DNA from 2 places in the Piscinibacter sp. PDB1-1 genome. Region 1 is predicted to be linked to the other one. Evidence: predicted binding sites of a transcription regulator. Region 1 holds the regulator's gene; the other holds the start of a gene.
The links. Region 1 encodes LexA, which represses DNA repair genes until DNA is damaged. Its sites were predicted from a motif close to ACTGTATNNNNATACAGT; they were not measured.
Positions count from the first base shown of each region.

Region 1 (4,207 bases):
GACCTTCGAGGAGATCATCAAGGTCAAAGGCAAGCCTGACGTCACGCTGCTGGCCCGCGCCACGCGCCATGGGCCTGTGATCTCCGACTCAGGTGCTCCAGCCACGACCGGCCTCACCGGGCCGACCTCGAAGCCGAGCTATGCCCTAGCGATGCGCTGGACGGCGCTCGACCTGGACTCCGGCACCATCGACGCGGCGATCGAGCTGAACACCGTGCGCAGCGTGGCCGAGTTCGTGGCTGCCTCCAGCAAGCATCTCGCGCCCATGCAGAACATGGCCGTGGCCGACGACCAGGGCCACATCGGCGTGGTGTCTGCCGGGCGCGTGCCGGTGCGCAAGCCTGAGAACGACCTCAAGGGCCTCGTGCCCGCGCCCGGCTGGGATGCGAAGTACGACTGGGCCGGCGTGCTGGAACCCACCTGGACGCCGAGAGAGATCGATCCGCCGCGCGGCTGGATCGCCACCGCCAACCAGCGCATCCACCCGGTCGACTACCCCCACTTCATCACCAGCGAATGGGCGGCTCCGTACCGCCACCAGCGCATAGAGCAATTGCTCGCGGCCAAGCCGAAGCACACGCTCGCGAGCCTGCGCGAGATCCAGGCCGACGTGTATTCGATCGGCACGATGCGCCTGATGCCCATCCTTCGCAAAGCCACCTCTGCGCACCCGCTGGCCGAGGCGGCGCAGCGGGAACTGGGGTCGTTCGGTGGCAAGGTCACGGCAGACAAGGCCGCCCCGCTGATTGCGTGGGCCTGGGCGCGACAGCTCACGCAGGGCATCTTCAGCGACGAATTGGGTGAGCCGCTGTACCGCCAGCAGATCGCCACGCGCAGCTTCCGTGAGGCGCTGGAGGGCGTGCTGGAATCAGGCAACGCTTGGTGGTGCGACAACAAGGCCACGCCAGTGGCCGAGAGCTGCGGCGAGCAGGTCAACCAAGCCTTCACCCGTGCGCTCGACGAGTTGCAGGCCGCCCACGGTTCGGACGTGTCGAAGTGGCAATGGGGAAAGGCGCACCAGGCGCGGAGCGAACACCGGCCGTTCAGCCGCGTGAAACCGCTCAACCGCTGGTTCGAATCGCGCACGCCGGTGGGGGGCGACACCTACACCGTGGACGTGTCCCGCGTCAGCCTGCGGCCCGACCCGACGACGGGCGAGTTGTACCTGGATGAGCACGGGCCGTCGTTCCGGGCGCTCTACGACCTGGGCGACCCGGCCAACTCACGCTTCATGCAATCGAGTGGGCAGTCGGGGATCGTGTTCTCGCCGCTGTATCGGGCGTTCGTCAAACCCTGGGCGCAGGTGAAGGACGTGCCGGTCTGGGTCGGTGAGGCCCGGCGCACGCTGATACTGAAGCCGCGACCCTGAGGGAGGGTTGCCAGCGGGGCGCTCAGGGCGCTTCCGGCAGCGTGTAGTCGAAGGTGTAGAGATGCTGGCCGTCGACGATGTCAATGGCCAGCCTGCCGGACAGCCCCGTGAGTTCGCCGGTGCCCGAATCTGGCACCACCGTGACGACAAGCTGTGGCGCACCGCGGTCCATCACACCGGTGTGTTGGAGGACGAAGCTCCCCCGCCTGCCGTGCAGGTTGCCGGCCACGAATTCGAGCGCGACATAAGCGGCGGACCCGGTCACAGCGGTCATCGCGGAGAGCATTTCACCCCGGCCCGTGCCTTGTAGATCGCCGCTGAACGTCTTGTCGAGAGACATGCGGCCCAGGCCCTCGCCCGAGTGAACCGTGGCTTGCGGGGTGAGCTTGACCTCGAAAGACCCGGTGGCGCGGATGCGGAGCATGCCTGCCTGCCTGCCTTGATGACCGCGATCAGACCTGCCCGAACAGCGCCTTGCGCTGGGCGGTGTACGTCCACCACGGGGCGGGGGCAGCGCCGCTCATGAAGTCGGTGGCTGCCATGAAGGTGTCCAGCACGCAGGGGTCATGGCGCTGGCCCGTGACGTCGCACAGCTTCTGGTACAGCACGAAGGCATCTTTGCCACGCAGTTGCTGCGGGTGGGCAATGCCGATCAGGCGCAGGTCCTCGGCCAAGGCCGGGCCGATGTTGGGCAGTTGCTCCAGGCGTTCGCACTCTTCGGCGCTGTGAGCCTTGGGCGACTTGATCGGTCGGATCGATTTGCTCGACACCATGAGCGCCTCACATCAGCATGTTGTTGCGAATCAAACCCACGGCCAGGCCTTCGAGCTCGAAGTCGACATCGCCGAACGGGATGACGATGGGTTGGAAGTCAGGGTTCTCGGGCAGCAGCTCGATGCTGGTGCGTGTGCGCTTGAAGCGCTTCACGGTCACCTCATCACCCAGCCGCGCCACGACGATCTGGCCGTTCTTGGCGTCCTTGGCCTTCTGCACGGCGAGCAGGTCGCCGTCCATGATGCCGGCGTCGCGCATGCTCATGCCCTTGACCTTGAGCAGGTAGTCGGGACGGCGCGGGAACATGCTGGCCTCCATGAGGTAGGTCTGGTCGATGTGCTCCTGCGCGAGGATCGGGCTGCCGGCCGCTACGCGCCCGACCAGCGGCAGCGTGAGTTGCGACAGGCTGGGCAAGGGCAGGCTGAACTGCTTGCCGCGACTCTCGTTGAGCGCACGCAATGTGTCAGACTTCAAACGGATGCCTCGCGAGGTGCCGCCCACGAGCTCGATCACGCCTTTGCGGGCGAGGGCCTGCAAGTGTTCTTCGGCCGCGTTGGCGGAGCGAAACCCGAGTTCTGCAGCGATCTCGGCGCGGGTGGGTGGTGCGCCGGTGCGCTCGATGGCGCTTTGCACCAGGTCGAGAATCTGCTGCTGGCGATCGGTGAGTTTGGGCGCTTCGTACATGGCGATCCTTGTGGATACGGGGTGGGCGCTGCGGCTGTGGTGTACAACTGAATTTCCATCCAGTGGCTGTATTTTCATCCAGCTTATCAAAAAATGCAAAAAGACGCACACCTGATCGTGGTCCTGGGCACCGGCGGCACCATCGCCGGCACGTCGAGCGTGGCTGCTGACAACCTTGGCTACACGGCGGCGCAGATCGGTGTCGATCAGCTGGTGGCCGCCGTTCCCGAGTTGGCTCGCCTGGCAGTCGAGTGCGAGCAGGTGGCGCAGATCGACAGCAAGGACATGGGGTTTGCCGTGTGGTGCGCATTGGCGCTGCGCGCGGCGCACCACTTGGCGCGGCCCGAGGTGGCTGGCGTGGTCGTGACGCACGGCACCGACACGTTGGAGGAGACCGCGTACTTCCTGCAACGCGTGCTGGCACCGGCCAAGCCCCTGGTGCTGACGGCCGCGATGCGCCCGGCCACGTCGTTGCAAGCCGATGGCCCGCAGAACCTGCTCGACGCGGTTCGTGTGGCGGCGCATGCGGGGGTGAGCGGCGCCGTCGTGGTTGTCGCAGGGACCATCCACTCCCCCCACGCCGTGCGCAAGGCTCACACCTACCGGCTGGATGCCTTCAATTCCGGCGAGGCGGGGCCGCTGGGCGTGATCGTAGAAGGGCAGGTGCGCCAATGGCGTGTTTGGCCGCAGGGTGGCGCGCTCGGTGTGCAGGCTCTGCCTGAAGACGAGAAGGCGTGGCCGTACGTCGAGATCGTCGGCAGCCATGCCGGAGCAGGCGGCGCGGCAGTGCGCGCATTGCAGGCCGCAGGCGTGCAGGGTCTGGTGGTCGCTACCACCGGCGGCGGCACAGTCCACCAAGAACTCGAAGCGGCCCTGCAAGAGGCGCAGGGCCGCGGCGTGCGGGTGCTTCGCAGCAGCCGTTGCCTGGATGGGCAGGTGTTCGAGAAGGCCGGCGACACCTTGCCGTCGGCCGGAGAACTCACGCCGGTCAAGGCGCGGATCGAGTTGATGCTCTCGATCCTGGCGGAGCTCAGACCACCGTCAGCGTGACGTCGATGTTGCCGCGGGTGGCGTTCGAATACGGGCACACCTTGTGGGCCGCAGCGACCAGCGCCTCGGCCTGCGCCTTCTCGAAGCCAGGGATGGTGATCTTCATCGCCACTTGAATGCCGAAGCCAGCCGGGATCGGGCCGATGCCTACGTCGGACGTGATCGACACGTCGTCGGGCAGCTTAATCTTCTGGCCTGCGGCGACGGCCTTCATCGCGCCGATGAAGCAGGCCGAGTAGCCGGCTGCAAACAGCTGCTCGGGGTTGGTGCCCGAACCGCCCGCGCCGCCCAATTCCTTGGGCGTGCTGAGATCGACCTTGAGTGCGCCGT
Region 1 is NZ_JBWVZJ010000001.1:375,974-380,180, reverse strand. Features, by position in the region: gene AC1KAR_RS01700 (penicillin acylase family protein) at 1-1,369, shown strand, start outside; gene AC1KAR_RS01695 (DUF3224 domain-containing protein) at 1,392-1,793, opposite strand; gene AC1KAR_RS01690 (helix-hairpin-helix domain-containing protein) at 1,822-2,142, opposite strand; gene lexA (transcriptional repressor LexA) at 2,150-2,827, opposite strand; gene AC1KAR_RS01680 (asparaginase) at 2,921-3,877, shown strand; gene AC1KAR_RS01675 (organic hydroperoxide resistance protein) at 3,858-4,207, opposite strand, start outside.

Region 2 (4,207 bases), on a different contig from region 1:
CGCGAGGATGTCGACCTTCATCAGCCCGAGCGATTCGAGGTCGTCCTTCTCCCACTGGATGACGCTGCGGTCGGCCATGGCTGCGTTCTCGACCGGCACCAGCTGCGAGACCTGGTCGCGGGCGATCACGAAACCGCCGGGGTGCTGGCTCAGGTGGCGCGGAAAGTCGATCAAGGCCGCGGTGAGCTCCAGCCACAACTTGCACAGCGGTGCCTCGGGGTCGAAGCCGTGCTCGCGCAGCCGGGCCTGGTTGCCTTCCAGCGTGTCGAACCAGTGCAGGCTCTTCGAGACGGCATCGATGCGCTGCAGGTCGATGCCCAGCGCGCGGCCCACGTCACGCAGCGCCGAGCGTGGCCGGTAGCGGATCACCACCGCGGTGAGCGCCGCGCGGTGCCGGCCGTACTTGGCGTAGATGTACTGGATGACTTCTTCGCGCTGCTGGTGCTCGAAGTCGATGTCGATGTCGGGCGGCTCGTTGCGCTCCATGCTGATGAAACGCTCGAACAGCAGCGTGGAGCGGCCCGGGTCGATCTCGGTCACGTGCAGGCAGTAGCACACCGCCGAATTGGCGGCGCTCCCCCGGCCCTGGCAAAGGATGTGCTGCGCGCGAGCCCACTCGACGATGTCGGCCACGGTGAGGAAGTAGCGCTCGTAGTCGAGCCGGCGGATCAGGTCGAGCTCGTGCTCGATCTGATCGAGCACCCGCTCGGGCAGGCCGCGCGGATACCGCCGTTGCGCGCCGGCGAGCGTGAGCTTGCGCAGGTAGCTGGTGGGTGTTTCGCCTTCGGGCACGATCTCCTGCGGGTACTCGTACGACAGTTCGGCGAGCGAGAAGCTGCAGCGCTGCGCCAGCGTGATCGTCTGTGCCAGCCACTCGGCCGGGTAGATGCCGGCCAGCCGCGCGCGCGGGCGCAGGTGGGCCTCGGCGTTGGGCTCCAGGCTCCAGCCGCACTGCGCCACCGGGCGGGCCAGCCGCGTGGCGGTGAGCACGTCCTGCAGGGGCTTGCGCGAACGCACGTGCATCAGCACACCGCCGGCCGCGGCGATGGGCAGGCCAGTGGCCTCGGCCACCTGCTCCACGGTGTCACGCAGGGTGTCGTCGCCTTGGTGGTGCAGCAGTTCGATCAGCAGGGCTGCACGGTCACCGAACCAGCGCTTGAGCCACTGCGCATGGGCAAGCACCTCCTCGACAGGTTGATCGGCATCGGGCACCAGCAAGGCCAGGCAGTCGGGCAGGCCGGCGAGCGTAGGTGCATCGGGCACCTGGCCTTCCACATCGCCGGGGTGGGCCAGGTAGCAGCCCTTGGCGGCACGCCGCCGCGCCACGGTGATCCAGTGCGAAAGATTGCCGTAGCCGCGCCGCGTTTGCGCGAGCAGCACCAGGTGCGCATGCGGCGTGCGGGTGTCGTCGCTGCCGCACAGGCGCATCTCGCTGCCGATGACGAGGTGCAGCTTGTGCTCCAGCGCCGCGTGGTGGGCACGCACCACGCCGGCGAGCGAGCATTCATCGGTGATCGCGAGCGCGCTGTAGCCCAACTCCTGCGCGCGAGCCACCAGTTCTTCGGGCGACGATGCTCCGCGAAGAAAGCTGTAGTTGCTCAAGCAATGCAACTCGGCATAAGGCGCGGCGGGAGCGGTGGGGGACATGGCGGCTGGCATCGAGAAAGTGCATGCACCGGAGATGCCCGCACAACAACTGTCTTTTTATACAGTTTACCGACGCAACCCAGATCACGCCATGCTCAGGCGATGTCCGCGCGTGTCGTCTTTCTCACTTCTCAAGGCCGCCTGGCATGCTGCGCCGCAGCGGCCTGCTCAATCGGCGGGCAGCTTGAGAAAGCGACGCATTTGCGCCGCTTCGCGGGGCACGAAGGCGGCTTATCCACAGCCTTAACCACATCAAAAGTGGAGAACCCGAGCACCGTGAAGGGGCACGTGCCACTGAACCTTCGATGAACATCCGCCGAGCCAGCAGGTGCATGCTTGAACGGCGCGCTGCCGCATCCAGAGCAGCGTCCACGCGGGCCGCATGGGTAGCCCGCTTGGCGAAACCAGAAGGGGAACATCATGTGGCGAGCACCCTCTAACACTGCTCACACAGGAGGCCCTCATGGACAGAAAGCTTCATCTCCTCGAATCGTTCGACGCGCACGGCTCGGACGGCGCCACGCACAAGGTCTATGGCTTCGAGCACATGGTGCGCGACCCTTCGGCCGGCCCGAGCGAACCCGAACGTTGGGAGCCTACCGGCATCTCCGAATACCGGCTGGGCGACGGCACCTTGGTGGACCTGGGCAAGGACGGCGCCCTGCACGTCAAGGATTCGCAGATCACCTTGTCGCGATAGGGCGCCGCACTCAGCTCCGCCCGAGCGACACGTGCCGCCCCGTCACCGCCTGCCCGGCCGGTGTGGCCAGGAAGGCGATGGCCTGTGCGGCCGCTTCGAGCGGCACCCACGCCGAACGGTCGGCGTCGGGCATGGCGTGCCGGTTGGCCGGTGTGTCGAGGATCGTGGGCGCCACGCTGTTGGCGCGGATGCCGTCTGCGCCCCCCTCGCGCGCCAATGACTCCACCAAGCGCTGCAACGCGCTCTTGGCCGCGCAGTAGGCGCCCTTGAGCGCCTGGCCCTCGAAGGCCGCATGCGCCGACACGGCCACCACGCCGCCGCTGCCCTGGCGCTTCATCACGGGCACCACCGCCTGCGTGAGGTTGACGAACGACCAGGCGTTGAGGTCCATCATGCGATCCCACGAGGCCCGCGTGATCTCGTGCACCGCCTCGCCCATCTCGAAGCCACCGGCGATGTGAACGAGTGCGTCGATCCCGCCATGCGCCTGATGCACCTGTGTCACGGCGGCGGCCACGCTCGCGGGCGATGTCACGTCGGCGGCCAGGAGCAAGGCGCCCGCCGACGCCCCAAAGATGGCCTGCAGGCGGCTCGCATCCTGATCGAGCAGGGCCACACGATGGCCAGCCGAGAGCAGGTGATGGGCCGTCGCCTGGCCCAGCGCGCCGGCAGCGCCGGTGATGACGATGGAGAGTGAGGACGTCATGGGCATTCGACTGGTTGAACAGGACACTCGGCATTGTGGATGTGATCACAATGCCGGTTCACCATTCATCGGTTCAACCCACCACCCGAGAGGCCCAACATGAAGAGAGAAGTCGTCGTCGTCAGCGGAGCACGCACCGCCATCGGTACTTTCGGGGGCAGCCTGAAAGACGTGCCGCCCACCAAGCTGGGCGCCATTGCCACCCGCGAGGCGCTGGCCCGCGCCAAGGTCGACGGCAAGGACGTCGGCCACGTGGTCTTCGGCCATGTGATCAACACCGAGCCGCGCGACATGTACCTCGCCCGCGTGGCGTCGGTTGAAGGCGGTGTCGGCCAGGAGACGCCCGCGCTCACCGTCAACCGCCTGTGCGGCTCGGGCCTGCAGGCCGTGGTGAGCGCAGCGCAGACCATCCTGCTGGGCGATGCCGACATCGCGCTCGCCGGCGGCGCCGAGAACATGAGCCGCGGCCCTTACTCGATGCCGCAGGCGCGCTGGGGTGCGCGCATGGGCAACGCCACGCTGGTCGACATGATGCTCGGCGCGCTGCATGACCCGTTCAACAACGTGCACATGGGCATCACCGCCGAGAACGTGGCCGCCAAGTGGGAGATCACCCGCAGCCAGCAGGACGAGGCCGCGCTGGAGAGCCACCGCCGTGCCCAGAAGGCGATCGCGGCCGGCTACTTCAAGGAGCAGATCGTGCCGGTGCCGCTCGAGAGCAAGAAGGGCACCGTGATGTTCGACACCGACGAGCACGTGCGCAACGACGCCAAGCTCGAAGACATGGCCAAGCTGAAGCCCGCGTTCAAGAAAGAAGGCGGCAGCGTCACTGCAGGCAACGCCTCGGGCGTGAACGACGGCGCCGCTGCGCTGGTGCTGATGGAGCGCGCCGAAGCCGAGCGCCGCGGCCTGAAGCCGCTCGCGCGCCTGGTGTCGTACGGCCATGCAGGTGTCGACCCGCTGTACATGGGCATCGGCCCGGTGCCGGCCACGCGCAAGGCGCTGGAGAAGGCGGGCCTCAAGGTCTCCGACCTCGACGTGATCGAGGCCAACGAGGCCTTCGCCGCACAGGCCTGCGCGGTCAGCAAGGACCTCGGCTTCGACCCTGCCAAGGTCAACCCCAACGGATCGGGCATCTCGCTCGGCCACCCGGT
Region 2 is NZ_JBWVZJ010000003.1:732,929-737,135, forward strand. Features, by position in the region: gene AC1KAR_RS19295 (error-prone DNA polymerase) at 1-1,647, opposite strand, end outside; gene AC1KAR_RS19300 (hypothetical protein) at 2,111-2,347, shown strand; gene AC1KAR_RS19305 (SDR family NAD(P)-dependent oxidoreductase) at 2,358-3,053, opposite strand; gene bktB (beta-ketothiolase BktB) at 3,153-4,207, shown strand, end outside.
Region 2: the regulator LexA is predicted to act here: its motif matches at 1,696-1,713, upstream of AC1KAR_RS19295 (error-prone DNA polymerase).